DNA from 3 places in the Nostoc sp. DedQUE07 genome. Region 2 is predicted to be linked to each of the others. Evidence: predicted binding sites of a transcription regulator. Region 2 holds the regulator's gene; each other region holds the start of a gene.
The links. Region 2 encodes HrcA, which represses chaperone genes, less so after heat shock. Its sites were predicted from a motif close to TTAGCACTCNNGANTCNNGAGTGCTAA; they were not measured.
Positions count from the first base shown of each region.

Region 1 (10,657 bases), on a different contig from region 2:
AATTTACTTATCAATCCATTTTAAAATCGCAATGAATTTTTCCACTATTTTATAGGTGTTGGGAGTCATGATGGCAAAATATCTACTAGCTTTTGCTAGTGGGATGGGATTTTTATGTTTAATTGTCGGGTTATCACCTGTGCAAGCCCTTCCTAGTTTAAAAATTGCAGATAAAAACGTAGCTGTTAATCAAAATGACGGCAGCTATGAAAATAATTATTCTCATCAAAGCGATTTAGCAAATAATATCTCCAGTAAATTGCTGATAGCTAATGAGAGCCAAAAAAACTTACCCTCAGTCAATGAACAGCAAAAAATTCAAGATTTAGGAATAGATTCTGCTGTTAACTTATGGCAGCCAATCACACCACAACCTGCAAGTTCATCTCCAACCTCATACAAACTTGCACAAGTAACATCCGTATCGCAATTGTCTGATGTACAGCCGAATGATTGGGCTTTTCAGGCACTCCAATCTTTAGTCGAGCGCTATGGTTGTATCGCAGGTTATCCCAATCAAACCTATCGCGGTAATCGGGCGATGACTCGCTATGAATTTGCTGCTGGCTTAAATGCTTGTTTAGAGCGAATAAATGAACTGATTGCGACTGCAACTGGTGATTTGGTCAAAAAAGAAGATTTAGCCACATTGCAGAAACTACAAGAACAATTTGCGGCGGAATTGGCAACATTGCGGGGTCGAGTAGATGCTGTAGAAGCTCGCACAGCAGAACTAGAAGCAAATCAGTTTTCTACTACGACCAAACTCAATGGTGAGGTAATTATTGCTGGTGTTGGTGCTAGCGGTGGCGCTCCTAATGATAGTGACCCGAACATCATCCTAGTCAATAGAGTACGGTTAAATCTCACCACTAGCTTTACTGGTAAAGATTCATTAATTACTGGATTGCAAGCTTATAACTTTTTGGGTGGAGCCACTGGAGAGGGTAGCCTGCAACAAGGTTTAGGATTAGCTTCGCCACTTTTAAGTGCAAGTAGCGCTCGTACCAGTTTTGAGCCGCAATTTCCGGGGTTAAATGTCAATACTTTGTCGGGCGTTGGCGCAAACAGCGTTCAGGTTTACAAATTGCTGTATGTCTTTCCCGTCGCTAATAAATTAACCTTGTTTGCGGGAACTGCGGCAGAGACATCAGATGCTTTCCCAACAATTACGCCTTTTTATGGTGAAGGACAAGAGTCAATATCTCGTTTTGGCAACTTGAATCCTGTACTACGGGTTTCTGGTGGAACTTCGGGTACTGGTTTAGCATCGGCAGCGGGATTTATTTTTAACATTTCGCCAAATTTTGATTTAAGAGCTTTATACGGCAGTGTAAATGCCAATTTACCGGAAAAATCTGCGGCTGAAGCAGTACCAGGAGTTTCTACTACACCTTTGGGAGCAGGTTTATTTAGTGGTAGTAGTATTATTGCCACACAGTTAACCTTCAAGCCAAGTCCTGCTTTTGATATTGGTTTAAACTATGCCCACAGTTATCACGAAATCAATATTTTGGCTACAGGATTAGTTAGTAGTGATATCGGTGCTTTATCAGGAGTTGCAGTTGGAACACCGCTCACACTCAACTCTGTTGGCGGTACGGTAACATGGCGATTGTCTCCCAAGATAGCCTTATCTGGCTACGGTGCAGCAATATTTGTTGATGCTGCTTCAAATAGCGTGGATGCTTCCACCACCTTTACAAGTTGGATGGCGGGAATTCACTTTAAAGATTTATTCAAGTCAGGAAACACAGCCGGGATTCTTTTTGGTCAGCCGCTTTTCCGTAGCGATACTGGTGGTTCTGCTCAACTTACCCCCACAGGCGAGAATCGGGCGACTCCTTACCATTTGGAAGCCTATTACCGCCTTCAAGTTAGCGATAATATCAGCATTACCCCTGGTGCGTTTGTTCTATTTAACCCAGAAGGTAACAGCAATAATGAGACTACGACTGTAGGCGTACTTCGGACTACTTTTACATTTTAAGAGATTGAGATTAAGTAGTCAAAATCCCCTAAGAAATTGGGGGATTTTGAGATTGGATAACAAAATTCACAGTAGACCTCTTGCAGCATAAATCAACAATAAAGAACCTCACCCCGATGCTTTGGCTATCCATTAGTCACATCTTTAAAAAAAGTGTTGAAGATAAAATAATGACTAATAAATACGTAGAAATTCGGTGGATGTTTATTGAATAATATTGTTTGGTTTTTGACAAAAATATAGTCCCATTGCCCAAAATTTGTTGTGCAAAACTAATCTGATGTCTACGTTGGTGACTGACTTGTACTGAGCGCAGTCGAAGTAGCTTACCGAATGGGCGAAGTACAGGCTACATTAAAAATAAACTGTGTAGGTGTAACTCATCGTCGATATCGCCCCACAGATAACCTAATTATTTCTTTTACCTGATTTAGCAGTTTGATTTGAAAGGTGGTGCTTTTGTATAACCCGCTCAATCTGGCAAGTCACCCCATCTATTCTATTTTTAACCTTATCAAAATCAATATTCGCCCAAATATAGGCTTTGTCAGGTCTTTGTTGCTTCCCACTCATATATGGTCTTACTTGTCAATATACTTTGTTATATCTATACAATATAGTCTTCTCAATTTCTAAACTACTTTCTCTAGACATATAAGTAAATATGCTTAATATTTACTTAAGGTTTTATCGCAATCCGATTTTATTTTTAAACCTACTTACGCGATCCTCAAAGTACAGCGTAAGCGCCAGAGGCAGGAAGTAGGGAATCAGCCTTAGTTATACAGAGGTTTTTCACGCAATCAAATAGGAGTCTTATGGCTTTTAGAAGTTCAACCAAACAGTGATTTGATTAATATGGGCGCAGATTATTATCTATCTATTGAAAGAGACGCGATATTTCGCGCCTCTAAGAACTAAAATCAAAATTCTAAGTGTAAGCTTAAATCTTTGTTTGTAGATATTGCACCAATTGCGGTGCTTGCATCACTCCCTCTATCCGCTCCACAGGCTGACCCTGCTTAAACAGTACTAGGGTTGGAAGAGAAGCAATTTTATACTCAGTAGCCAAATCTGTGTATTTTTCCGTGTCGATTTTGACAATCCTTAAGCGATCCTTAAGTTGGGCATTGACTTGCTCTAAAATTGGCACCATCATCTGACAGGGGCCGCACCAGTCAGCATAAAAATCTACTAATACAGGTACATCAGAAGCAGACAGCATATCTTCAAAACTGTTAAATTGCTTTTTCGTTGCCATGTGACACACACCGATTTTCAATTGTTTGTTTCAATAGTAGTTCTTATAAAATAAAATCGGTATAGATTCATGGGTTTTTGTTAGTAAAAGATTAGATTAGTTAATATGAGGATGATTAACCAGCCAAAAATATTAAATAATTATAATAAAATCCGTATATTATGTTAGGTTGTGCATCTGTATTAAATATGTGTTTCAACCTATCACGATCGACCAAATCATTATAGAGCCTTTCACAAGAGTGATGTCTACGAAGGCTGTAGATGCAACACTTTCTAGTCTATCTAGTCAGGCAAATATATTAGTTATAGTTATTCATCTATTTACAGAGAAGTAACTATAGATATTTAATCAGAGTAAAACGTTAATTATTGTTATTCGAGTTATATAGGAATCTTATTTGATTTGTGAGAATTGCAAATCGCAGCTTCTCGATAACTTTTATGAAGGTGAGGATCTTGTTTTAGCGCGTCTGATTCAGCATAGCTATATCTAGCTAAATACGACGTATAGCAATCCTATTTGATTCCTGATTACTCGTAAAGATCGGGGACTGGGGACTGGGAAGATAGAAATAAAGGTGTACTGAGTTTTTTCAGAAATCAAATATGAGTCCTGTATAACTTTATCTATTAGCTATCTAACTTGCAGCATGACAGCAAGATTATCACCCCGCAAGAGTTAGATATTATCCAGACAATATTCAGATGTTCCCGAAATCGCCATAAGATAATTAGCGCGGTATTTCTAAGATTGAGGAACATTAAATGACGCTATTACAAGATAAAGTCGCAATTGTCACAGGTGCATCAAGAGGAATTGGCCGAGCGATCGCAATTGAATTAGCTTCACAAGGAGCGATCGCAGTTGTCAATTATGCCAGTTCTAGTGCAGCTGCTGAGGCAGTTGTTACAGAAATTACTGATGCGGGAGGTCAAGCGATCGCTATCCAAGCTGACGTTTCTAAAAGCGATCAAGTAGATACACTCGTTAACACCGTCATAGAAAAGTTTAAGCGTGTGGATATTTTGGTCAACAATGCAGGAATTACCCGCGACACACTGCTTTTGCGTTTGAAGCCAGAAGATTGGCAAGCTGTGATAGACCTAAATCTCACTGGTGTTTTCTTATGTACACGCGCCGCCAGTAAAATTATGCTGAAGCAGCGATCGGGGCGGATTATCAACATTACCTCTGTGGCTGGGCAAATGGGCAACCCAGGTCAGTCAAACTACAGCGCCGCCAAAGCAGGTGTAATCGGTTTCACCAAAAGCGTTGCCAAAGAACTCGCTACTCGTGGCATTACCGTTAACGCCGTCGCTCCTGGATTCATCACCACCGACATGACCAGCGATCTCAACAACCCCGAAGATATTCTGAAATACATTCCACTCGGTCGCTTCGGTCAACCCGAAGAAGTCGCAGGAATGGTGCGCTTCCTCGCCGCCGATCCCGCCGCCGCCTACATCACTGGACAAGTCTTTAACGTCGATGGCGGTATGGTAATGGCCTAAATAGTTGAAGGGTAGCGATTTTTCGTAGTTGGCGCTTTAGCGCCAACTACGAACTTATTAAATAAAATTTGACAGATTAGTTATGAAAACAGACTCTATTTTTTATCGTTTATTTCAAACTTTTCCCAGTGCTTTTTTTGAATTAATTAATCTGCAACCATCAGAAGCAAATGCATATAATTTCGCTTCAGTAGAATTAAAGCAAACAGCATTTCGCATTGATGGGGTCTTTCTTCCTGTTGCTGACACTAATCATCAGCCGATTTATTTTGTAGAGGTTCAATTTCAAAAAGATAATGAATTTTATGCTCGTTTATTTTCAGAAATATTTCTGTATTTACGACTTTACGCACCTACTTCAGATTGGCGATCGGTAGTTATATTCCCTCGCCGCAGCCTTGAACCAACACAAGTCCAACCGTATCGAGTCTTACTCGAAAGCCAACTTGTAACGAGGCTATATTTAAACGAGCTTGGAGAAGTAACTGAATATTCCTTAGGAGTTGGTATTATCAAATTAGTAGTTGTAAATAAAAAACAAACTCCCATATTAGTCAAAAGTTTGATTACAAAGACACGTTCGGAACTGAGCGATAAAGCACTTCAAAAAAAAGTGATAGATTTAATAGAAACAATTGTAGTTTACAAACTACCGCGTATCAGTCGTCAGGAGTTGGTAAAAATGTTTGGACTCGGTGATTTTGATATCAAAACGACTAGACTTTATGAGGAACTCAAGCAGGAAACAACTCTAGAGCTAGTCATGCGCCAGTTACGACGACGCATTGGTAATTTGAATCCGCAATTGTCAGAGCGCATCAGCCAGTTATCTATCGAACAGCTTGAAAATCTAGCCGAGGCACTGTTGGATTTTTCCACAGAAGGAGATTTAGTTGTTTGGCTGCAAGACAATTTAACTCAAGCTTGAATTTTTGGTGAATTGAATAAACATAGTAGGGCTAGCACTGCAATGCCGACCCTACAAGCAACTAAGGCTGTTGGCGTATCCTTTGCCAGACTGTAAAGCCCAAAAGTAGGATAATACTACTGGCGGTTGTCAGCATCACAGCCAAACTCATACCTTGTATTCTCATCGCTAGCAAGTTGAAAACTAAGGTAATTGACCAAAGGGTAAACGCAGCATGGCGCTGGGAGAGTCCCCAAGCAAGTAAGCGGTGGTGCAGGTGGTCTTTGCCAGGAGTACTCAGAGGGTTATTTCCTGCTAGTAGCCGCCGCACAAATACTTGAGTGGTATCTAGCACCGGTAATAATAGAAATAAAACCGTGGGAATTAGCGCATAAATTGTGTTTTGTTGCAGTTTCCCTAAAATACTAGTTGCTGCCAACACATAACCAAAAAAGTATGCTCCGGCATCACCCATAATAATTCGTGATGGATGGAAATTATGGCGCAAAAATCCTAGTGCAGCACCTCCCAAAGCTGCGAGGACTAAGATTGCCGCAGCACGATTGTTAAATTGAGCTGCAACGCCCAACAAACTCATGGCGGTGATAAAGCTAATTCCTCCTGCCAAGCCATCCATACCATCCATCAAATTGATGGCGTTGGTAATCCCTACTACCCATAGTACTGTTAGCAACATGGACAGAAGTGAATCGATGGGAGTGCCAAACAGGACTTTGACACTGATACCATTAGCTACCAGCAAAAGTGCCGTGACAATTTGCGCCCACAATCGCACAGAGGGCGGTAAGCCAAACTGATCGTCAATAAAGCCCACCAGGACTAATATCGAACCCCCCAACAGAATAGTGAGCACCTGAGCCAATACGTTTTGGAGTTCGATCGGTCGTAAAAGGCTAGCTAATACCAGCGCGGCAATCACGCCCGCGTAGATAGCCAGCCCCCCGGCATTGGGTAAAGGTTCTCGGTTGAGTCGCCGTGCGTTGGGTTGGTCAGCCCAACCTACCCGCAAGGCGAATTTGCGTACTGTCGGAATTAAACGCCAAGTTACAAGCCAAGCCAAGAGGAACGTAAATACTACTGCCAACCAGCCGGTGCCGCTAGGGTCGGCAATACCAAGGGACTTAAGGGAGTTGTCTAGATTCATCTCCCAATTCAAGCATTACTGCCAGTATCTAATATGAGCATCACCTGTATATTAATCAATTTTTTTATTTCCATTTGTAACTTGAGCCGCTTGAGAGATTAGCACTCTGGCGCTGTGAGTGCTAAATTGTCTAATGGAAGCGCTGGAGAAATCAAACATGGCGAAAATTATTGCATTTGACGAGGAATCGCGGCGATCTCTAGAAAGGGGTGTTAACGCCCTTGCCGATGCCGTAAAAATCACCTTGGGGCCCAAAGGTCGCAATGTCCTTTTAGAGAAAAAATTTGGCGCACCTCAAATTGTCAACGATGGTATCACTGTTGCCAAGGAAATTGAATTAGAAGATCCTTTGGAAAATACTGGTGCAAGACTCATCCAGGAAGTGGCCTCAAAAACTAAAGATGTCGCTGGAGATGGGACAACCACCGCCACAGTTTTAGCACAAGCCTTAATTAGAGAAGGTTTGAAGAACGTTGCGGCAGGTAGTAACCCTGTGAGCTTGAGACGCGGGATCGACAAAACTATTGAGGCATTGGTAGAAGAAATTGCCAAAATAGCCAAGCCAGTAGAAGGAAGTGCGATCGCTCAAGTTGCCACTGTTTCTGCTGGTAACGATGAAGAAGTTGGTCAAATGTTAGCTCAAGCAATGGAAAAAGTCACCAAAGATGGTGTAATTACCGTTGAAGAATCTAAATCCCTGACAACTGAACTAGAAGTAGTTGAGGGGATGCAGATTGACAGGGGTTATATTTCTCCCTACTTCGTCACCAACAACGAACGGCAAATCGTCGAATTTGAAAACGCCCGAATCTTGGTGACAGATAAAAAAATCAGCAGCATCCAAGATTTAGTGCCAATTTTAGAAAAAGTTGCCCGTTCTGGTCAGCCTTTGCTAATTATCGCTGAAGATGTCGAAGGTGATGCTTTGGCAACTTTGGTGGTGAACAAAGCGCGCGGTGTACTAGCTGTAGCTGGAATTAAAGCGCCTGGGTTTGGCGATCGCCGCAAAGCTTTGTTAGAAGATATTGCGATTCTCACCGATGGACAGTTGATTTCTGAAGAAATCGGTTTAAGCTTGGATACGGCTGCTTTAGAAGCGTTGGGAACTGCCCGCAAAATCACCATTGACAAAGAAAACACCACAATTGTTGCTGGTAGTGTCACCAAGCCAGAGGTACAAAAGCGGATTGGTCAAATTCGCAGACAGTTAGAAGAAACTGATTCTGAGTACGATCGCGAAAAACTGCAAGAACGCATCGCCAAGCTCGCTGGCGGCGTGGCAGTGATTAAAGTGGGTGCGGCAACCGAAACCGAACTCAAAGACCGTAAGCTGCGGATTGAGGATGCGCTCAACGCTACTAAAGCTGCTGTGGAAGAAGGTATTGTTCCTGGTGGTGGAACAACCTTAATTCACTTAGCTAAGGCAGTACAAGCGATTAAAAACACCCTAGAAAATGACGAAGAAAGAATTGGGGCTGATATTGTCGAACGAGCGCTAGAAGCCCCCTTGCGCCAAATAGCAGACAACGCTGGTGCTGAAGGTTCTGTAATTGTCTCGAAAGTCCGGGATAGCGACTTCAACATTGGTTACAACGCCGCTACTGGCGAATTTGAAGACTTGATTGCTGCTGGTATTATCGACCCTGCCAAAGTTGTGCGTTCAGCCTTGCAAAACGCTGGTTCCATTGCTGGTTTGGTCTTAACCACCGAAGCGATCGTTGTTGAAAAGCCAGAGAAGAAATCCGCTGCTCCTGCCCCTGATATGGGCGGTATGGGCGGTATGGGCGGTATGGGCGGTATGGGTGGCATGGGCGGCATGGGTATGTTCTAATTTCTGCTGACCCAGATAAATATTTTTTAAACAGTTTGTCTTGCCAAGGCAAACTGTTTTTTGTAGCATTGCTGATTCAAAGGCAATATGTTATACCAATTCGTAATTCGTCAGATAAAATCTGGGTGATGACCTCTTTATATTAATTTTTGCAAAATAACGTCTGAGTTATGTAAGTTATTTTTATGTCCTTTGTTATTTACTAATGAAAAATGACAAATGACCAATGACCAATGACAAATGACTATTAGGTAATATTGCATGGCACGAAAATTACGTCGCCTTCCTAAAATACTCACCAAGCTATATGAAGACGAGTTCCATCACCAACCAGGGACTATACCTGGAACCATTTTTATTGATGCAGATGCTCCACCACCAATAATTTTTTTGATTGACTATAACCAAACCAATTTCATTCGCGAACAAATAGAAACTCCAGAGGAGTGTGTCTCTTATCTGGAATCGGAATCGGTTTCTTGGGTAGATGTACAAGGTTTAGGTAGTCAAGACATATTACAACGATTGGGTAAAGTTTTTAAGTTACATCCTCTAGTTTTAGAAGATGTAGTTAATGTACCGGAGCGTCCCAAAACAGAGGATTATGAAGATCAATTACTTTTCATTGCCCGGATGGTAGTGCCAAAGGAAAGAACATGTGGTTTTTATAGCGAACAAGTGAGTTTGATATTAGGAAAAAATTATCTACTGACAGTACAAGAGGAACCAGAACATGATTGCTTTGAAGCGGTGCGATCGCGAATTGAAAAAAACAAAGGTATCATCCGTAAACAGGGAGCAGATTATTTAGCTTATGCTTTATTAGATGCAATTATTGATGGCTTTTTCCCAGTGCTAGAGCTTTATGGCGAGCGAATCGAAGAGTTAGAGGAGGAAGTAATAGTTAAACCTACTCCCCAAACACTGCAAAATATTTATCAAATTAGACGAGAATTACTGCAACTACGTCGTGCTATCTGGCCCCAACGAGATGCAATTAATTCCTTAATTCGAGATGCTCCCGATTTGATTTCTGAAGAAGTACGAATCTACCTGCGAGATTGTTATGACCATACAGTGCAAGTGATGGATATGGTAGAAACTTATCGAGAACTATCATCTGGATTAATGGATGTGTACCTTTCGGCAGTAAGTAATAAAATGAATGAAATCATGAAGGTGCTAACGATAGTTTCAACGATCTTTATTCCCCTGACTTTTGTGGCCGGAATATATGGTATGAATTTCAATACAGAGAAATCACCATATAATATGCCTGAATTGAATTGGTATTGGGGCTATCCACTTTGCTGGGCATTGATGTTAGCGATCGCATTTAGTTTGCTATTCTTTTTTTGGCGAAGAGGGTGGCTGCAAAATTCTGTAGAAATCAAGCGCAATTAAAAATTGTAGATTAGCGATGAGTCAAATATATATTCATTAGCACCGGGAGTTAAGATTTTTGAGTTATGAGGAGTAGCGACCAGAATTTAGTAGTTTTGACGATTTATATTATCGGTGTCTCTTATGTTTTCAATCGCATGATTGAATCCATCGATGACCAAGTTAAATTTGAGTTTAAAAAAGGAACTGTTGACGAACAACTCAAAGAACAAAATCTCGACGATAAAATTGGAATTTCCTTTAAACTCAAATCTTCATACCCAATTGACGATTTGAAAGATTTAGGAATTAGCATTGAAAATAAATCAGATAATGTTGCCGTATACGTTGACTGGGACAATAGTTCTTTAGTTGTTGAACATAGTAAGCAATCGCGCCGCGTAATTCGGAAATCACCAGACTTAACCCGCGACTTAGCAGTACCCCAAAGTCCTAGCCTGATTGCTCCCAAGAAAACACTTTCTGAAACAGTGACAGCAGAAGATGTTTTCCAGCGCGATCAAGTAGCTGGAACCTATTTAGCAAAAAAACCATTAATTGATATCAATGGGCTACAAAAAGGGCAAAAAAAGTTGTACAACGATT
Region 1 is NZ_JAVRCC020000028.1:85,087-95,743, forward strand. It holds gene RMZ95_RS20975 (iron uptake porin) at 71-1,990, shown strand; gene RMZ95_RS20980 (hypothetical protein) at 2,399-2,563, opposite strand; gene trxA (thioredoxin) at 2,934-3,251, opposite strand; gene fabG (3-oxoacyl-[acyl-carrier-protein] reductase) at 4,019-4,765, shown strand; gene RMZ95_RS20995 (Rpn family recombination-promoting nuclease/putative transposase) at 4,848-5,693, shown strand; gene RMZ95_RS21000 (MraY family glycosyltransferase) at 5,755-6,837, opposite strand; gene groL (chaperonin GroEL) at 6,995-8,668, shown strand; gene corA (magnesium/cobalt transporter CorA) at 8,930-10,072, shown strand; gene RMZ95_RS21015 (hypothetical protein) at 10,138-10,657, shown strand, end outside.
Region 1: a site for HrcA is predicted at 6,936-6,962, ahead of groL (chaperonin GroEL). Genes of this name have one in related genera too.

Region 2 (10,657 bases):
TTTATTTGATTCTAAATGAATGTCTTTTAAATCACGAATAATCTCATCCCTTAAAAAACGCAAATTAGGATCGGCAAAATTGAGAAGTTCAAACTGAATATCATGACATTGAGGATGGTTATTGAGAATTTCAATTAAAGTATTTCTATCGTCTGTAAAGTTAACAGCAACAAACCCAATCGTTAACTGAGTGTCAGCAAAGTCAATAAAGGTTAACAGTTCCGCTAATGATTGCTGATTTATTTGCACAAAAGTTTCTTTTGCTAAATTTAACTCAGGGGTTACTTGTGGTTGATTTGACTGCTTCTTGGAAAGCATATATTTACCTCACAACTGGATTAACATAATTCCAGCGATTTTTGCCGTTGTACTCAAAAACCCAAAGATTGAACAGCATTAACCTGCCGATTTCATCTTTAGAAACATCCTTATTAATATATACCGCAGCTAACGCAGAATAGTATTCTGTTGATATACTCCGCTCAAAATTAAACTGCTCTTGCTTAATCGCATAAGTGATATCATCAACAGTAACTTTCTCATGCTCACGAGTTGCTGCTGTAATAAATGCTTTTGATGCTATTTGCATCAATTGGCGGATGTGACCGCCGCTTGCTTTGGCTAAATCTACCAATAGTTGACGCGATTCAAACACTGCGTCTACTTCAACTCTTTGTTCAATTAAACTCGTAATTGCTGTTATTCCCTCATCATTATAATCTAACTCTTTTTTATCTTGTTCAAACTCATATATGTTAACCATCGACACAATATTAGGTGTATCAAAAGTGTTACCCAAATTATTTTCAGAATAGACTATAGAAATTGGCGCTGTATAGATAATCGTACAATGTAGGCTTTGTAATTGAAATGCATAATCACAAAATAAGTGTTTAGCTACATTTGGAGGAACCCTGTCTAAGTTATCAAATATAATTAAAAATCCTTTTTCATATTCCGGGTATTTGGATTTAAGCTTGAAAAAAGCATCACCCAGTAAAAGATTTATATCTGCTTGTAAACGACCAATATCTTTTTGTAAATTCTGACGAACTGTCTTTCTTTGTTTGTCAGCACCTTTGATTTGAGCTTGGATTTTACTCAAGAGCTTTGAAATAAAGGGAATCTTTATACCTGCTTCTGCCTCAGCACTGATACTTACCGATCTTTCAACTGTTTGTTCAGTTTCTTGAGTAATTTCTTTAAACCAAGACTCAAAATTATTTAGAAGTTTCGCATCAAAATTTAATTCCGATGCGTATAGGACATCAGCAACTTTTTTAATAATTACCAAATATAAATCTGTATATTCTGCGTCTAATATATCTAGTTCTGCGTCGGCTTCTATATAAATAACTTTATATTGAGATTCCCATTCTTGCTGAATCTTCCTTAATTCTGTACTTTTACCGCATCCCCGATGTCCAGTAAATAAAAGGCTGCAAAATTCGGCGGGTTCCAGAAAACTTAAGCGAGTTTTAATAGTATTAATCGCCTCTGTCTTGCGAACTTTTGATAAATTAACATAATAACGTTCAATGTCTTTATTACTCACTAGAGGAGCTACATCACAAACACGAAAAGCAGCTTTGAGCGTATTAGCACGATTAGCGGGTAAGGAATTCATTAGGTATTATTTATATTAAGAATTTATATATATTACAGCAGCAAAATCTTAAAGCTTCTTGGCGTTAGAGAACTTTTAGAAATCACTAGCGCTCAACCAGAAGTATTGAAGTGGTAGTATGTTCAGGAATACCTGACGTTAGATTACCAACAGAATTGTATAATGTCTCTTGCTCCTTGGCGAGGTGCGATCGCTCATGCACTCCATCGCAACCGCAGCCTTGTTTATGCCCGTTACCTGCAACTAGCAACAGTACAGGCAAACGGTCGCCCCGCTAATCGTACCCTAGTCTTTCGCGGCTTTCTAGAAGATACAAACCAGCTAAAATTTATCACCGATAACCGTAGCGCCAAAGCCGACCAAATACAGCAACAACCTTGGGCAGAAATTTGCTGGTACTTCCCCAATACACGAGAACAATTCCGCATAACTGGTTGTTTGACCCTAGTAAGCGGTGATGATTTTGACCGCAATCTACAGCCAGCCCGGATCGCAATGTGGCAAGAATTGAGTGATGCGGCGCGTTTACAGTTTGCTTGGCCGCATCCTGGAAAACTCAGAGTTGAAAACCCAGAAGCTTTTGCACCACCAGCACCCGAACCCGTACAGCCAGTGCCTAATTTTTGTCTACTGCTACTCGATCCAGTGCAAGTAGACCATTTAGAATTACGTGGCGAACCACAAAATCGATGTCTTTATCACCGTGATGAGCAGCAAGAGTGGTCTAGCCAAGCGATTAATCCTTAAATATTGGAATAGAGACGCGATTAATTGCGTCTCTACAGAAATTAGGAGTTGGAAACTGCAAACCTGCATTTATGATTTTTATTCCTCACTCCTCACTCTTAACTTCTCACTCTTTTAAATGCCAGCACCATCTAGAAATTCCTGAATAGCCTTATCCTTGAGGTTGCACCAGCGAGTATCGTGGGTTAGTTCATCCTCTTTCGTTGCTAAACCACCCACCAAAACAGGAGTTTTTTCTGAAGAATTGGTGCGCTGAAGAGTTTGTATTTGTTCTTCCAACGCCTCAATCCGGTCTACTAAAGCACGAATTACTTGAGCTTCTGAATCTGGTAAGTTATTGTGTTCAAGAGGTGAAACCCGAACTCCAGAACGATACATAATGCGCCCAGGCACACCTACCACTGTACAGTCTGAAGGTACATCTCTTAAAACAACAGAACCAGCACCAATACGGACATTATTGCCAATTTGGATATTGCCCAGTACCTTCGCTCCCGCCCCAACTACGACGTTTTCACCCACAGTAGGATGGCGTTTACCACATTCTTTACCAGTACCCCCAAGGGTGACACCTTGATAAATTAGAGCATAGTCTCCCACGATCGCAGTTTCACCAATTACTACACCCATCCCGTGGTCAATAAACACACTTTGCCCAATTGTTGCACCAGGGTGGATTTCAATTCCAGTCAAAAACCGAGCCAAGTGAGAAATCAGGCGCGGAATAAAGGGAAGACCAACACTATACAGCCAGTGAGCCAGCCTATGGAATAACAGGGCTTGCAAACCAGGGTAACAAAATAAAACTTCCAACCAGTTACGGGCAGCTGGGTCACGTTCAAATATGATACGAAAGTCAGCACGCAGTATAGATAGCACGAGATAGCACCCTCGGAAAGCACAACAAGCTACTCTCCCATATTATCCTCTCAGGTGTTACACCTAAAAATTGGAAATGGGGATTGGGTATAAGAGGCAGAGGGGCAGGGGGAAGGGTGCAGAGGAGAGGAATTTTCCCCCTGCTCCCCACTCTCTAATTCACTGCTGCTCCACGTTGAGAGTATAATCCCGCTTGACTCCAGGATTAAACGTACCTACCCAAATCCGATAAGTGCCCCTTTTCCAGTCGCGATCGCTAACACTAGCATCTTTACTTTTGCCAGTATCATCGCCGCAACGAATTGTTGTTTTATCTGGGCCTTGGATGATTAAAGTGGTGTCGTTGTTGTTGCTATCAACTTGTATTGTTAGCTGGGAAAAGTCTTTTTCCAAAACCATAATGTGATCTGGTTGGGGATCGGCAAAGCCAATACAGGCTTTTTGATCGCGATCGCGGTTACTTATGGCAGACAATGAGTAAGAACCACCTGTAAATCCCTGCACTGTTCCTTGTGCTGGATTAAAGTTTGTTGATAAATTGAAAGTGCCAAAGTTTGCGGTCTGTGCGATTGCAGGGGTAGCAGTGATGGCGGTAAGTATAGCTAACAGCCAACCGCCGAACTGAAGTCGGGGGCAACAGTATTTCATAGTAGCCCTCCAACAGGCTTTTAAATTAGTGATGATATATACATATTCTAGTGAAAAAATTCCAGTGAAATTTCAGTTGGTTGTGCCACATTAAAATGTGCCACAGTTGATGTTTTAGAAAGTAGACAGCTAATTGCTAGGTTCTTTCTATATCTCGACAGCAGCATAAAATCGCATCCAAGTGGGGAATTTTGGCAATCAAACTATTAGCTAGCAAATATTACATAAAGCCTACGTAAATAGGACGAAATAAGAAAGCACAAAAGTAAAGGTAAAAGAATTTTTACCTTTACTTTTTGCATCTGAGCTTCTATGAAAATCTCACGAATTATGGAGCTTGAAGAAAACGCCACCTTTGAGCGATCGCGTGTCAGTTCCATAATTACTAACTGTGAGCGATCGCAGGTTGTTAAAAAATGGTTTACCTAAGACTTCCACTAGTTTGAGAATCGGTACTTGACGCTCTAACAAATTCTGGCTCTTTGTCCAGTCAAGATATACATAACCTTGGTTTGGTAAGGGAATTGCCGCGATACTATCTTTGAAATTAGGATTGTCAATTATGGAATTATCCTTGATTGTAAGAATTTCATCCATAGTCTCTAAGTCAGAGGTGAAAATTTCGTAATTTCCTAAAGTTGTATGCAATCCCTGTACTTTTGTTTCAATGCTGAAAGATGATCCTTCTTTGATATCACTTTTTTTTGTAGCCGTAGTTAACTCTGTCCAAGCGGAGATTTTTTGCTTGTCTATAGTTAAGGGATTAATACTGAGTCCATTGGATGAGGCAATCGCATCTAAACGAGCAACACCTTTTTCCACACCCTCGGATTTTTCTACCACAAAAATCCAATGGGGGATTGTTTGCTCTTTCGCAGGTAACAATGCTATGGCATATTCTCCTTGTACCCAGCTAAAAATATCCTCTGGTAAGTTTATACCCCAACGTTTTTGAACATCTGCCAAAGGTTTTGCTAACCGAGAAACCACATCTTCTCCAGAACCATATATGGTAGCGGTGGCTTGTTTCCAGAGTTTGGCTAAGTCACTGTCACCCAAATTACTCAAATTTGAGCCGGAAATTGCTAAACCTGCGGATGCTGGAACATATTGCAATGCTCCCACAGGTTTAGATAGTGGTGCAGATGGAGAGACAATTTCCGATGAAGTCAAAAAGGTGGTTTCTGCCAGTAATCCTTTAGGATTTAACACCAAGGATATAATTTGGCTGTTATAAAGTTGTTCTGGTAACTCTAAGCCTTGCCATTTTGCCACGATGGGAAGATTCAAGAAAGCTACAGCTAATCCCCCTTTGAGCCGTTCTTTAGTAGCTTTTTGGTATTCGGGTGAGCTAGTTAAATTCAAATCGGGCGCTTGGACGTTATTGATAGCATCTCGTAGTACTTTCGGATCGTTGGCAAATAAGACGAAGCCTTCACCGACAACAGCACCAGCAAGCAAGTCTTGTTCTGGTTGAGAATTGTCAGAAATCAGTTTTACACCTTTATATTGTTCAACAACTAAGGTTGCTCCGGCTAACGCTCGTTTAGAAAACAACAATTCGACAAACTCGCGGCTTTTCTCCGGTTGCTTGGTTGCTAATGCCAACAAATACCCTGGCTGTTGTCCGTTTTCTGGATCGCGATCGATATCTAAGGTAGCGATCGCTAATGTAATTTCGTCCCCTAACCAGGGTTGAATGTCTTGTTTGTAATCTATGCCACTCTTGGCGAATAAACTGGTTTTGAGTTTAGATAGTTCCTCTTCGCGCTCCAACGCCTGCAAACGGTCAGGATTGGTCAATAATGAAACCATTGCAGGAGAAAGTTTCGACACGAATATGGCTGCACCAGGCCCAGAGCTAGAACCAATGAGGTTAGCCGGACTTTTAGCGAAAAACCAGTAAAAGCCTGCGATCGCCATTACTAGCAGGGCGATCGCCCCAGCTACGATAAAACCGATAAATGAACGTTGCCTATTCACATTAAACCTATTAAAAAAGACGGTTTACAGCCATTTAAGCAGAAAGCCTAGCAGAATTAATCAACCCCCTTGAGAATGGATACTCATGCAAAGGCAGAGATTTTCTGTCACCATAAATAGGATTAGGACTGTTTATAGGGAATTCTTTTAGTCAACCCATGAACCAAATTAGTGTAGAAGAACTGGCGCAACGTCTTTCTTCTAGTGATGCAAGTATTCAGCTAGTAGATGTGCGTGAACCAGGAGAATTGGAAATTGCTAGCATTGAGGGCTTTGTCAACCTACCTTTAAGTCAATTTGCCGAATGGGGAGATCAAGTACCTACCCTCTTCAATCCCGAAGCCGAAACCTTGGTGTTATGCCACCACGGCATCCGCTCTGCCCAAATGTGCCAGTGGTTGATTGCTCAAGGTTTTACAAATGTGCAAAATATTTCGGGTGGTATTGATGCCTATTCCCAATTAGTAGACCCTTCAATTCCCCAGTATTAGCTTCTGCTCGGATAGATCATTCAGATGGAACTTACTCTTCCATCTGACTTTTGCTATGCTAAAGATAGAAGTACATCAATTTAGAGGCTTGCCGGAAAGTTTGAAATTTGGGCATCAGGTACATCTGCACAAAAATGTTGGATTGCTCTAAATTACAGTTCCGCAGTAGCCCCTGAAGAGAATACGTATCTAATAATACTGTTGCAAGCAGAAATTTATGCAAAAGTACGGTTAGAAAAAAGCATCGTAAGGGTACATTATAACTAGCAGCTTTTGCAAAAAAATTGAGCTACTAATTTAACCCTAATCTTAAAAAATGCTTTGTACATAAACTTTAAAAATACTTATCATAATATAGTTATATAATTTGATACTTTAATAAATTATTAATATTTTCTGTTTTCGATTAAATCCACAAATTTCTTGAGAGTTTGATTAAAATTTGCCTTCAGCAAAACATACCATAATGGAAGTTCAGTTAACAAATCGACAACAGCATATACTTTGGGCAACGGTACGTCACTACATTGCTACGGCAGAGCCAGTTGGTTCAAAGGCTTTGGTTGAGGAGTACGATCTGGGTGTAAGCTCGGCGACAATTCGCAATGTCATGGGTGTTTTAGAAAAGTCTGGATTGCTCTACCAACCACACGCTTCTGCTGGACGTGTACCTTCAGATTCAGGGTATCGCATTTATGTTGACCAGCTAATTACACCTTCTCTGCGGTCGCGCAGCGTGTCGCAGACAGACGCTACGCGGAGCTTGCTTCCACAAAGTGCTACGGAAATTTTAGGGCGAGAAGTAGAGGTGGCATTGCAAAAGCAGCTACAGTGGCAAGATCGGAGTTTAGAAACCCTACTGCAAGGAGCCGCGCAGATTTTAGCAACCTTGAGTGGTTGTATTAGCTTGATTACTATACCGCAAACGACCACAGCGCTATTGCGACATCTGCAATTAATGCAAATTGAAGCCGGACGGATCATGCTGATCGTGGTGACAGATGGTTATGAGACACATTCTAAATTGATGGATTTGTCGCTAACACCAGAAGAAAGCCAACGGGATTCAGAGGTAATAGATCGCGAGTTGCAGATTGTTTCTAACTTTTTGAATAGTCACCTGCGGGGGCGAAGTCTGTTGGAATTAGGCCACCTCAACTGGAGCGAACTAGATCAAGAATTCCAACGCTACGGGGAATTTTTGAAAAACTCAGTTGCCGAATTGACTCGTCGCACTCTTGCACCGACTGCAACCCAAATTATGGTTCGGGGTGTGTCAGAAGTTTTGCGCCAGCCAGAATTTTCCCAGTTACAGCAAGTACAAACAATTATCCACCTGCTGGAAGAAGAACAAGACCAACTGTGGCGATTAATATTTGAAGAACCAGAACTAGAGGATGGTGGAAAACCAAAAGTAACGGTTCGCATTGGCGCAGAAAATCCATTAGAACCGATACGCACCTGCACCTTGATTTCTTCTAACTATCGCCGAGGTTCGATACCCGTAGGAAGTGTAGGAGTTTTGGGGCCAACGCGTCTAGATTATGAAAGTGCGATCGCAGTAGTAGCATCTGCTGCTGATTATCTCTCAGAAGCTTTCAGTTATTTCAATCCTTAATTAGCGGTTAATCTTTAGGAACAAGCCGCTACGCCTCTAGGGGAGGAAACAATACCACATAGCAAGCACATAGCCGTATTTGTAACGGCAAAATCAATAATTAATACTACTTAAATCTTTCATGCTTAGAAAAATTGCCTTTAGTCTACTGTGGCTGGGATTTGTTGTCTATGGTTTTTTTCTCGCACCTCCTGAGCAACCTGGTACATTCGAGTTAATTAAAAACCTTTCTATTGGCCAGTGGCAAGGCGTTAACCCGTTAGTCATAGCATTATTCAACCTCATGGGCATCTGGCCTCTTATTTACAGCGCAGTAGTCTTTATTGATGGTAGAGGACAAAAAATACCTGCTTGGCTGTTTGCTACTGTCTCTTTCGGAGTTGGTGCTTTTGCATTGTTGCCGTACTTAGCCTTTAGAGAACCAAATAATAAATTTGTCGGTAAAAAGAATACCTTGCTCAAGCTGTTAGATTCTCGTGTGACTGGGGTTGTCTTGATGGTAGCCACCGTTATTCTAGCTATCTATGGTTTAAGAGGAGGAGATTGGAGTAATTTTGTGCAACAGTGGCAAACCAACCGCTTCATCAATGTGATGAGTTTAGATTTCTGTCTACTTTGCCTATTATTTCCAGCTGTCCTAGGGGATGATATGGCGCGTCGTGATTGGAAAAATCCACAGATATTCTGGCTAATAGCGTTGATACCGCTATTAGGCCCATTGATTTATTTGTGTGTACGTCCACCTCTACCAGACGTAGGTGTTGAGGCAATACGCAGTCAGCAAACAGCTGCAAATTAAAGCACTTTTTAATTCCTAATTAAAGACAGTTTCAGTTGGGGACTAAATCTCCAACTGAAACAAAAATCACGTATATATTTACTCCTATTTTTCAACAAGCTAAGGGCAGCGTTCTACAAAAAGGTGGATTTAGACGCAAAAAATACGAACTATAAATTAGTAATTATGTTAAATGCACCCATCTAAAAATGATGAATAGAAAAGTTGCATTGTGGTTACTATGGCTTGGATTTATCGCCTATATCTTACTGTTAGCACCGCCCTTGCATTTACAGGAAACCCTAATTCTGCTGAAAAATATATTTACTCTTCAGTGGCTTGACATAAATCCAATTATCCTTTCCTTGTTTTCTTTAGTCGGGATCTGGTTACTAATTTACAGTGGTTTGTTGTTCATTGATGGCAGAATGCAACGAATTCCTTTTTGGCCTTTTGCCTTGGCATCAGTAGGATCGGGAGTGCTTGGTTTATTACCATATTTGGCTTTTCGCGAACAAAATCAAGAATTTTCTGGACAAAAGGATACTTTTTTACAGCTGCTAGATTCTCGTTTTTTTGGGATTGTTTTGAGTTTAAGTACTGTTGGCTTGCTCACCTATGGGTTTGTCTTAGGTGACTGGGGAGATTTTGTGCAGCAGTTTCAAGGCGATCGCTTTATTAATGGCATGAGCTTGGCATTTTGCCTTTTTTGTCTTTTATTCCCCACAATCCTTGGCGAAGATATGGCTCGTCATCACTGGAATAATCCCCAGGTGTTTTGGGCAGTAGCGTTTGTCCCGCTACTCGGCCCACTTGTTTATCTTTGCTTGCGCCCGCCCTTCCCATCAACTATTCGTGAAGAATCGTTGATAGCTAATCGGTAGTAAATTTCTTCTATTGATCGCCAAGGTTCACTGCCAGAAAGAAGTGTGGGAGTTTTGGGGGCAACGCACCTAGATGATAAAAGTGCAGAGCCTCCCTTTTTTCAGTAAATTGGGGACTTTCTGTTGTGGGTGCGTAAATCCCAAGAGAAAATTTTTTCTGAAAGTACTTTACAAAACGCAATAAATTATTTAAGATGTGTAACAGGTAGTCAAACCTACCTAAATTCATCTGCAAATAATCGCATTTATAAAACAATGACAACAACCTTACAACAGCGCCAAAGCGCCAATGTATGGGATCGATTCTGCGAATGGATCACCAGCACCAATAACCGGATCTACATCGGTTGGTTCGGCGTAGTAATGATACCAACCTTGCTAGCCGCCACCGCTTGCTTCGTAATCGCCTTCATCGCTGCACCTCCAGTAGACATCGATGGCATCCGCGAACCAGTAGCAGGTTCCTTGATTTACGGAAACAACATCATCTCCGGTGCAGTAGTACCTTCCTCCAACGCTATCGGTTTGCACTTCTACCCAATTTGGGAAGCAGCATCACTTGACGAGTGGTTGTACAATGGTGGTCCTTACCAGTTGGTAATCTTCCACTTCCTGATTGGCGTATTCTGCTACATGGGTCGTGAATGGGAACTATCCTACCGCTTAGGAATGCGTCCTTGGATTGCAATTGCATATTCAGCACCAGTTGCAGCAGCAAGTGCAGTATTCTTGGTATACCCCATCGGACAAGGTTCATTCTCTGATGGTATGCCTTTGGGAATCAGCGGAACCTTCAACTTCATGATCGTGTTCCAAGCAGAACACAACATCTTGATGCACCCCTTCCACCAACTAGGTGTAGCAGGTGTATTCGGCGGAAGTTTGTTCTCTGCGATGCACGGTTCACTTGTAACTTCCTCCTTGGTTCGTGAAACCACCGAAACCGAATCTCAAAACTACGGTTACAAATTCGGTCAAGAAGAAGAAACCTACAACATCGTT
Region 2 is NZ_JAVRCC020000041.1:32-10,688, reverse strand. It holds gene RMZ95_RS25165 (tetratricopeptide repeat protein) at 1-318, opposite strand, end outside; gene RMZ95_RS25160 (AAA family ATPase) at 323-1,627, opposite strand; gene RMZ95_RS25155 (Npun_F5749 family FMN-dependent PPOX-type flavoprotein) at 1,790-2,374, shown strand; gene cysE (serine O-acetyltransferase) at 2,489-3,253, opposite strand; gene RMZ95_RS25145 (hypothetical protein) at 3,413-3,901, opposite strand; gene RMZ95_RS25140 (DUF3352 domain-containing protein) at 4,223-5,884, opposite strand; gene RMZ95_RS25135 (rhodanese-like domain-containing protein) at 6,043-6,375, shown strand; gene RMZ95_RS25130 (heat-inducible transcriptional repressor HrcA) at 6,842-7,993, shown strand; gene RMZ95_RS25125 (DUF2834 domain-containing protein) at 8,115-8,792, shown strand; gene RMZ95_RS25120 (hypothetical protein) at 8,984-9,655, shown strand; partial or broken gene RMZ95_RS25115 (photosystem II q(b) protein) at 9,911-10,657, shown strand, end outside.

Region 3 (10,657 bases), on a different contig from region 2:
GCTGACGACTAATCAATTTAAACGCTTCTTTTTGAACGATATCTTGATAAATTACAGACTCTTCCATATTATCTGCAAAAATTTTAGTCCCTCTTCTGCTCGTCTAACCAAGCTACTAAATCAGCAACTTCAGAAAAATCAAGCAACTCTTCGCCCAACTCCTCTAACTGTTCAGCAGATAAATTCCTAACCTGCTCAATTAATGATCCATCACTATCACTAAAACGCCGTTTAAGTAGACGACTTATTAATTTAAACGCTTCTTTTTAAACGATATCTTGATAAATTACAGACTCTTTCATAATATCCTCCCGCAAAAATTGCCGAATCAAATCCTTATCAAACCGCAAACCCACCAGAATTTCTACACAACCCGCAATATTTTGTCGCTCCTCCCTATCTGAAATTGTAGCGACTTGTTCAGCTACTTGTACCAGTAAAGTTTGCGGCGAGTCAGTTCACGTCAAACTTGCTAAAAGTGAAGTATTTACTAGAAATGTTGCTAAGTCTTGCTCCCATAGGCGAACTACACGAATGAAATTGCTTGAGTTTATAAAAATTACAAAAAGCAGCTACTTTTTGATACAAGTAGCTGCTTTGAGAGATAAAAGATAGTAACAAATAAACTATTTAAACGTAGAAAAGTTGGTTGTATAAAAATAAGGTATTAACATCTAAGAATCTTGCCCAATGTAGGATAGAGTAGTCTAACAATCGTATTCTTCTTTCCACGTCGAGAGGTATATAGGGACTTGTTGATAATTGTTGTCTAAATTTACTTGTAATAGATGTTAATTTACAAGCATCACCATATCTCAAATACACAAGCTGATCTCGTATATCCGAACTTAGACTTTTATCATTATCAACTGCATCAATAAAATCTTCTAATCTTTGATTGATATTTTTTCTAGCATAACTTGCTTGTGTTTCTAAGATGTAATTCATGGTGAATGTGATTTATTAAATATTGATATTATAACTGTTATTTTTATACTGTTTATTCATTAGCAGAATATTTGTACTACTATTTTCGCGCCCTTTGTGTTCTAGTCTGCTGCAACGGCTTCACCAACCAAGCGCGTTTCAAACAAAAAAACAGCTGCATCTATTAGGAAGCAGCCGTTTTCACAAATTATGTAACTACAAAGTATTAGTAATCGAAGTCGCCACCGCCAGCACCAGCACCAGCAGGAGCGCTATCTTTAGGTTCGGGCTTGTCAACTATAATACATTCGGTTGTCAACACCATACCAGCGATGGAAGCAGCGTTTTGCAGAGCAGAACGAGTCACCTTGGCAGGGTCAACAATACCAGCCGCTAACAAATCAACAAACTCGTTGGTTGCAGCGTTGTAACCAATATTGAAGTCTTTTTCTTTCACGCGTTCAGCAATAACAGCACCATTCTGACCGGCATTTTCAGCAATCCGCTTCAGAGGTGCGGGTAAGGCACGAACGACAATCAAAGCACCAATCAACTCTTCATCCTTAAGGTTGCTCTTTGCCCACTCTTCCAAGTCGGGAGCCAGGTGAGCCAGAGTTGTACCACCACCAGGAACGATACCTTCTTCTACAGCAGCTTTGGTGGCGTTGATAGCGTCTTCTAGGCGCAGTTTCTTATCTTTCATTTCGGTTTCGGTTGCTGCACCAACTTTTACTACAGCAACACCACCAGAGAGTTTAGCAAGACGCTCTTGTAATTTCTCTTTGTCGTAAGAAGATTCGGTTTCATCGATTTGACGACGAATCTGTTCGACACGAGCCTTAACAGCAGCTTCGTTACCTTCGGCAACAATTGTAGTGCTGTCCTTGGTGATAGTGATCCGGCGAGCTTTACCCAGGCTATCCAGCTTGGTGTTATCTAGCTTCAAACCAGCATCTTCGGTAACTAGTTGACCACCAGTTAAAACGGCGATATCTTCTAATAGTGCTTTGCGGCGATCGCCAAAGCCAGGAGCCTTAACAGCAGCCACGTTGAGTACGCCGCGCAAACGGTTTACTACCAAGGTTGCCAAAGCTTCTTTTTCAATATCTTCGGCGATAATTACCAAAGGACGACCAGCACGAGCTACTTGCTCTAACACTGGTACAAGGTCTTGTACCAAAGCAATTTTCTTATCAGTCAACAGTAGGAAAGGTTCATCAAAAACCGCTTCCATCCGTTCAGCATCGGTAGCGAAATAAGGAGAGATGTAGCCTTTATCAAAGCGCATCCCTTCAGTGATTTCCAACTCGGTGAACATAGATTTCCCTTCTTCTAGGGAAATTACGCCTTCCTTACCCACCTTGTCCATTGCTTGGGCAATCATCTGACCAACTTCTTCGTCGTTACCAGCCGAGATCGCACCAACTTGGGCAATGGCTTTGGAATCTTCCACTGGACGGGCGTGTTCAGCAATTTTTTCTACCAGGAAGCTGGCAGCTTTGTCAATACCACGCTTCAGTGAAATCGCGTTAGCACCAGCTGCAACGTTCCGCAAGCCTTCTTTGACGATCGCATGAGCTAATACGGTAGCGGTGGTAGTACCATCGCCCGCAGCATCATTGGTCTTAGAAGCAGCTTGACGAATCAGAGCTACACCAGTGTTTTCAATGTGGTCTTCTAATTCGATTTCTTTGGCGATCGTTACACCGTCATTGACGATTTGCGGTGCGCCAAACTTCTTTTCTAGGACTACGTTACGACCTTTGGGGCCAAGGGTAACAGCTACAGCCTCAGCCAGGATGTCAATGCCTCGTTCTAAGGCGCGACGGGCGTTTTCGTTGTAGATAATGCGCTTTGCCATAATTTATTGTTAGTTGTCCTTTGTCATTTGTCATTTGTCTTTTGTTCTACCCTTCGGGAAGCCGCCCGGAGGGCATCTACGTCATTTGTCATTTGTCCTTTGTCATTGGCTAATGACTAATGACCAATGACCACTAGATAACAACTGCTAAAATATCTTTTTCAGAAAGCAGTACATATTCTTCAGTGCCGAGCTTGATGTCAGTGCCAGCGTACTTAGAGTACAGCACCTTATCGCCGACTTTAATTTCTAATTCCTGACGGTTTCCGTCGTCATTACGCTTGCCAGGGCCAAGAGCCACTACTTCCCCTACTTGGGGCTTTTCCTTGGCGGTATCGGGCAAATACAGACCACCTGCGGTCTTCTCCTCAGAGGCGCTCACTTTTACGAAAACGCGATCGCCTAAAGGTTTAACTGTAGAAACGCTTAGAGATAAAGCTGCCATAATTATTTTCTCCAGAGTTTAGCACTCTCAACTCCTGAGTGCTAATTTACCGAAAATTGGCGTCCAATGGCAAGAATGCCTTGAGTACGGGTTCCCGAACTAGAAGGTCATAGATGTACTTAAGTATAAATGCTTAATTATTTATACCTTGCGGGTTTTGTTCTGTAAGTTACGAAGAGAGTAGGGAGTGGAGAATTAAGAGTTATGAAAATTCTTCCCTATTCCCCATTCCCTACTCTCCAGTCAACTTTATTTGCAAAGCTTGCAAATTGTTATGGAACTGTAATCAGGGAGCCACTCGATGAGTAACAATACAGTGACAGCGATCCAGTCCAACCATCAAATCCCTAAAAAAACTCAATCTTTGGAACATGAGACCCTGAGTAATTGTGTAGAAAGTTTAGGACTTGCAAAAATTCAGCGAGACATTTTTATTTGCGCTGACCAGGCAATTGCTGCTCAAAACGAGCTAGTCTGGAATTCTGGGATTACTTAAAAAAGCGACTTAAAGATTTAAAACTCGATGAGCCGTACTAAAGTCATTCTATTTGCGTCTATAAAACTAAAGCCAACTGCTTGCGTGTTTCTGGTTCTAGATCCATAATGGTGATTTACCCTGATGGTGTCTGGTATCGCCAAGCAAACCCGGAAGTTACTCTGCGGATCGTCCGAGAACACTGAATAGGTAATAAGGTGGTAGAAGAATATGCGTTTTCAATCCATCTTTTGCCTGAAACTTCCCTAGTTTCTTGTGAACACCTCATAGAGGCTTAACAACGAAAGGATATGGTATAGCAGTAGGCTTTAAGAAAGTGCGGGTTGGTTTTGAGGTAGGGTCATCTTTAAGCCAATACTTACTTGTCAGTCCGAAAGATTATTATTTAATCAGTGTTTTTTACCCCGCCCCTTTCAAAGCGATATATAATAGCGCATTATAGATACTACTGCTATACGTATCCTTGCTGGACTTTTGCTATCGAGCTACTAGTCTATTGAAAGTGCTCGGCATTTTTGAGACTTCGAGACAGCAAAGGCAAGTTAAGTAGGAAAAAGGACAACATCTCGAATAACCCACCATAGAGGATAAATATTCAAGACTTTGATGGACCGAAGCGCGACAAGTGCCACTGCTATGAAAGAGCCCAGCATGAAAGATCACAAACGACTTCTATTGATTGATGATGACCCTAACCTCATCTTGCTGGTGAAGGATTACTTAGAATTCCGGGGATATGAAGTCATCACCGCTGAAAATGGACGTGAAGCTCTGGAAATTTTAGAGCAAGATGTTCCAGACATGATCATCTGCGATGTGATGATGCCGGAAATGGACGGATATACTTTTGTGGAACAAGTCCGGCAAAACGAACGCACCAGCTGGATTCCGGTTCTTTTCCTTTCAGCTAAGGGACAAAGTGCAGACCGAGTTAAAGGTCTGAACAAAGGTGCTGATGTTTATATGGTCAAGCCCTTTGAACCAGAAGAACTCGTAGCGCAAGTTGAGTCCTCGCTGAAACAAACTATCCGTTGGAAAGAACACCAAGCTAAAGGAGGCGAAAACGGTTCCCGCATCCAGGTTCCCTTCGATGTGCAATTAACCCCAACCGAACTGAAAGTAGTCCAGTTCGTTGCTAGGGGTTTAGCTAACCGGGAAATTGCTGAAGAACTAAATGTTAGTCAGCGCACAGTTGAAAGCCATGTGTCCAATATGTTGGGCAAAACCAATCTCCACAACCGCACTGAACTAGCGCGGTGGGCGATTGAAAATCAAATGGCCTAAACAAAGTTAAGAGTTAAAAGTTAGGAGTTATGAATTTTTTAATTCCTAACTCCTAACTCCTAACTAATATTTACCAACCATCTTCTTCAGGGCTGGATTGGTGCAAAACTTCTAAATCCAGTTCATCCAGGTAAGTCAAGGCACTTTCAATCTGGGAAACAGTGCCCCGTAGTTCCAGATCAAAGCAGCTATATTGTGGCACGTTTGCGCTTATCTCGGCAGTAGCAATAATTACTGTGATCCCATAGTGAGAAACCAGTCGTGAAATGACTGGTTCCTCATGCAAGTCTTTAGGAATACGAACCTGGATGCGAGTTTGGGTGCGTCTATTATCTAAAATATCAGTATTATATTTTACTTGTTTATTTGGAATTGCCATTCTAGCTTCCTATTCGACTTCTGGGATGAGGGTTTGGCTTTGTACGACTTCTTTTAACACTAGCGTTACTCATCCTATGCACGCAAACAGTAGCAAATGATTCATAATTCATCATCAAGATTCGATGAGATGAATTATGGATTACTATAAAAGTGCGATCGCATTTAAGTGGATTATAAATTTATTAAGTTATAAGTTAACTTTGTTGAAAGATAAATAAACCTTTTGGAGAATAATTCTACGATTAAATTTTAATCAAGTGTTGCTTTTACTATTAACGTTTAATGCTATTGGAATTTCAATTGTAAATTCCGTTCCATGAGCAAGTTCAGACTTTAGCTGGATATTTCCCTGATGTTTCTCAATAATTTGATGGCTAATTGCTAAACCTAGTCCCGTTCCTTTGTTGATAGGTTTAGTTGTAAAAAAAGGATCGAATATCTTGCTTTGAATCTCGGAATCTATTCCATCACCGTTATCTCTAAATGTAATTATGACTGTTTCTAATTTAGTTACTTCAGTTTGAATTACAATTTGCTTTTGGATCTGATTATCTAGCTCTAGTAAAGCATCAATGCCATTACTAAGGATATTCATGAATACTTGGTTTAGTTGTGCTGGATAACATTGAACTGATGGGAGATTTCCATATTTTTTAATAATTTCAATTTTTGGTTGTAGTCGATGATTTAAAAATAATAAAGTACTTTCAATACCTTCATGAATATTCACAGCTTTTTTCTCTGACTGATCGAGTCGAGAAAAGTTTTTTAGCGATAGCACGATGTCACGAATCCGATCGGTTCCTATCCTCATGGATGAAAGAATTTTTGGTAAATCATCGCTGATGAAATCAATATTAAAGTCACCAAATTTTTCTTCAAATAAAGAATACGAATCTGGATGTTCTTGTTGATATAGTTGGATTAAATTTAAAAGACAGTTTACATGGTTATGCAGATGATTAAAATTACCGTGAATAAAATTAACAGGATTATTAATTTCGTGCGCTAAACCTGCAACCATCCGACCCAAGCTAGACATTTTCTCTGTCTGGATCAATTGAACTTGGGTAGTTTGTAATTCTCGTAAGGTATTTTCTAACTGTTGTGCTTGAAGTTGGGCAGTAGCAGTTGCAGTAGTGAGTGCTTTGAGGTTATTGTAAGCTTTGGAATGATAACGAATGCGGGCAATTAACTCAACTGGATCTGGTAATTTGATTAAGTAGTCATTAGCGCCTTCAGTAAAAGCTTCTGCTTTGAGCTTTGCTTCTTCTTTACTGGATAACATGACTATTGGTACATCACGAGTTACTGGATGAGAGCGAAACCAACGCAGTAACATTAATCCATCGATATCTGGCATGATCATATCCAAAAAGATCACCGTTGGTTCTATGGCGATCGCATCTTGAATAGCCTGAGCCGGATTGCTTGTATAGTGAAGGGAAATATCTGTTTCTGTCGCAACCATCCGACGGAAGGCTTCGCTGATAATTACCTGATCGTCAATTAGCAAAAGTCTGACTGTAGATATTTTGGCATTCAGAATAAATGGGGCAGCTTGTGGAGTTTGTGGTTGACTCCAGTTTGGTGATAATCTTGCTGTCTTTGGAGATATTTCTAAGAGTCCTGTTTCTTGCAGGTTCATTTAGTACCTCTAAATAGGTCTTTGTTTTTAATACTACAAACTAGCCAGTTAAATCTACTAATCGGCCATTGTCGCAATTATATCTCAGTATCGCAATGTGTTAGTGTTTTGCAATACTTCGTAAAGGTGTTTTAAGTATCTGCTTTCATACACATAGGTTTGTTTAAAGTATAAAATAACACTGCTTAATTAAGCATTATGCCGTAAAGTTGATGCAGGCTGATGCGATCGCCTCAACTGGCAAAACCTCTACCGCAGCTTTTAATTCCACTGCTACTTTCGGCATCCCATAAACAATGCAAGTTTTGCGATCTTGAGCAATAGTATGCCAACCTGCTTCGCGCAATTGTTTTAAGCCTTGAGCGCCATCTCCACCCATCCCCGTTAGCAACGCCCCAATCCCCTTTCCAGTCCAATTTTTAGCCACACTCTTGAAGAAAACATCAACTGATGGACTATAGAAAAAATGTAGTGGTTCTTTGTCATAGCCAAAGGTGAGGTTGGGACGCATCACTAAATGAAGATTTGTGCCAGCAAGCAGAACTTTACCAGGCTGTGGTGTAGAACCTGCGATCGCAATTTGCACAGGCAGAGGAATTTGCTCATTCAACCAGGCGGCAAAACCTTGGACAAATTGGGCATCTATATGCTGAACAACAACCACCGCCGCCGGAAAGTCTTGGGGAAATTGGCAGAGAATAGTTTTCAATGCCTGGGGCCCACCAGTGGAAGCCCCGATAACGATTAGAGGTGGAAGTGATTTTGAGTGATGGACAGGGGGCGATCGCCGATGTGAAGATTTGCCAATTAAGCGGGCGATTGTGGCAATTTTATTTATTAACCCATCATCACCTAAGATTGGCGTATTTATGGCATCCAAGGCTCCATAGCCCATTGCTTCAAAAACCTTAGCTGCATAGCGATTAACGCTAGCTGTTACCATCACAATCGCGCAGGGAGATTGCCTCATGATATGCCGTGTAGCTTCTACTCCATCCATACTGGGCATCAGCACATCCATCAAAATCAAGTCAGGAGTATCAGCCGCACACTTGCTCACAGCTTCCGCACCATCGTAGGCAACCCACGCCAGCTTATAACCTGGTATTTTTACCACAGCCCGCCGCAGTACCTCTACAGCCATTAACATATCGTTAGCGATCGCAATTCTCACAAATTATGACATTTCTCCAAAATAACGCGACAAATACAACAGATAAAAACCCAGATTAAATCTAGGATCAGCCCTTTCAAGGTGGTGAAATTTAAAACGAAAATTGGTAATTTCAATATTCAAAAAGCCCAAAATCTCGGCGGAGGATTCAAAATGGTAGGACTGAAACAATGTATCTTTGTTCGTCACCTTGAAAGGGCTAGTCCTATATAATTTAAATGCCTTTGCCATATAGTCAAAACTCCAGTTTATAAAGCATAAGGAGTAACCAATGAAGCACTTTACTCTGTTTACTTTTCTGTATCTAGCAGCGGGAGCTTGCCTAACAGCGATCTTCTTTGGAAATTCTGACATCACTCCAAACATTAAAACAATTCTGCTAATTAATGCTGGACTGTTATACCTTACCTCTGTCCTAAGTACTTTTCCATTTTGGCGCAATCGCGTACTACAAAGCGAAGCGAGACTGCGCGATAAACCTGCTTGGGATCGGAATATTGTGATGATTCTACCAATATTCATCATTGTATTGATGCTTGTTATAACCATCCCCGACCTGGTGAATCACAACTGGACAACTCCGGTAATCGCCAGAGCATCTGTAGGGCTACTAGTCATCCTACTTAATGCAGAACAACTTTTTATTAGAAACCAAATTCGGCAAGAATCCTGATTACTAGACAGACAGTACAAGGAGATGGATAAGATTTTTTGTTAATGCGTAAGTCCTAGATTAAGCCCTTTCAAGGTGGTGAAATTTGAAACGAGAATTGCTAATTTCAACATTCAAAAAGCCCAAAATCTGAGCGGAGGATTTAAAATGGCAGCACTGAAACAACGTATCTTCGTTTGTCACCTTGAAAGTGCTAGTCCTAAAATCTTACTTTCTTAATTACGAATTACGAATTATTATCAAGCCTCTCCAATTAAATCAATCACCGCCTTTAACAGAGTGTCATCATGAAAGCTGCTCTTAGTTAAGTAGTAGTCTGCACCTGCTTCTAATCCTTGCAGTCGGTCTTCTTCCCGGTCTTTGTAAGAAACAATAATCACGGGTGTTTGCTTCAACTTGGCATGAGTTTTGATCTGGCTGGTGAGTTCAAAGCCGTTCATCCGGGGCATATCAATATCTGTCACCACCAAGTCATAATCGCCACTGCGGATTGCATTCCAACCATCAATGCCATTAACCGCTACTTCCGCTTTGTAACCGTTGTTTTCTAAGAGTTTGCGCTCCATTTCGCGGACAGTGATTGAATCATCCACCACTAATACTCGCTTGTAAGTTTTGGTAACTGCCTGATGAGCAGACTGATTTACCTGAGAAAGTTGTCCGCTGGAAAACACCTTCGCAATAGAACGTACCAAATCTTCAACATCGACAATCAACACTGGCGAACCATCATCCATCAGGGCAGCGGCGCTAATGTTGGCGACTTTACCAAGACGGGGATCTAAGGGTCGGACAACCAAATTGCACTCACCGAGAAACCGATCTACAACTAATCCGTAACGATTGAGGCGATCGCTAATCACAATAACTGATAGCGATTCTATATTTACCGCAGGCGAGGCTAACTCTAAAACTTGACTTGCTAAAATCAACTCCACAGGTTGATTATTCATCAGGAAAAATGGGCGATTTTCCGATACAGCAATCTTAGACTTCGATAATATCAACACCTGTTCAATGCGCGTTAGCCCAAAAGCATAGGGTTCGCCAGCAATTTCTACCAACAGGGTGCGAATCACAGATAACGTCAATGGTAACTGCAAGTGAAAGGTCATACCCCTTCCCAACACAGAAACCGCCCGTAGTGTGCCGCCAACTTCCCGCACTGTGCTATGGGCGATATCCAGCCCCACACCTCTACCCGAAATTTCGGTGACAGTTTGGGTTGTGGAGAAACCAGGCAAAAACAGGAATTCCATCAACTCAACTTCGGTAAGTTGGGCTGCCATTTCCGGGTTTGTCAGTTGTTTGCTGATGACAACTTGGCGCAAAAACTCGATATCGATTCCCCGTCCATCATCTGCAACGGTGATAAACAGCATTCCGGCGCGATGGGTAACTTCAATCCGAATAATTCCTTCTTCTGGCTTTCCTGCTGCTAGACGTTCCTGGGGCAATTCAATGCCATGATCGATCGCATTCCGCAGGATATGAGTTAATGGAGCTTCCAGACGTTCTAAAATATCTCGATCTACCAAAGTAGATTTCCCGACGATTTCCAGTTTCACCCGTTTACTCAATTGTCTAGCTAAGTCGCGCACCATTCGCGGAAATCCCTGTCCCCCATCTGCAAAGGAACACATTCGAGTAGCAATAACTTCCTGATATAAGCGCTGGGAAAGGTTAGCAGAACGCTGAGAAAATTGTTCCAGTTCGTTTTGGCGATCGCTCATCATCTGATAACATTCGTGAGCTTTTTGATGAGTTG
Region 3 is NZ_JAVRCC020000021.1:364-11,020, forward strand. It holds gene RMZ95_RS17280 (DUF4351 domain-containing protein) at 1-67, opposite strand, end outside; partial or broken gene RMZ95_RS17285 (DUF4351 domain-containing protein) at 84-533, opposite strand; gene groL (chaperonin GroEL) at 1,154-2,788, opposite strand; gene groES (co-chaperone GroES) at 2,922-3,233, opposite strand; gene RMZ95_RS17300 (hypothetical protein) at 3,535-3,729, shown strand; gene RMZ95_RS17305 (response regulator transcription factor) at 4,336-5,013, shown strand; gene RMZ95_RS17310 (NIL domain-containing protein) at 5,084-5,392, opposite strand; gene RMZ95_RS17315 (ATP-binding protein) at 5,648-7,042, opposite strand; gene RMZ95_RS17320 (chemotaxis response regulator protein-glutamate methylesterase) at 7,239-8,216, opposite strand; gene RMZ95_RS17325 (hypothetical protein) at 8,488-8,889, shown strand; gene RMZ95_RS17330 (hybrid sensor histidine kinase/response regulator) at 9,129-10,657, opposite strand, start outside.
Region 3: a site for HrcA is predicted at 3,252-3,278, ahead of groES (co-chaperone GroES). Genes of this name have one in related genera too.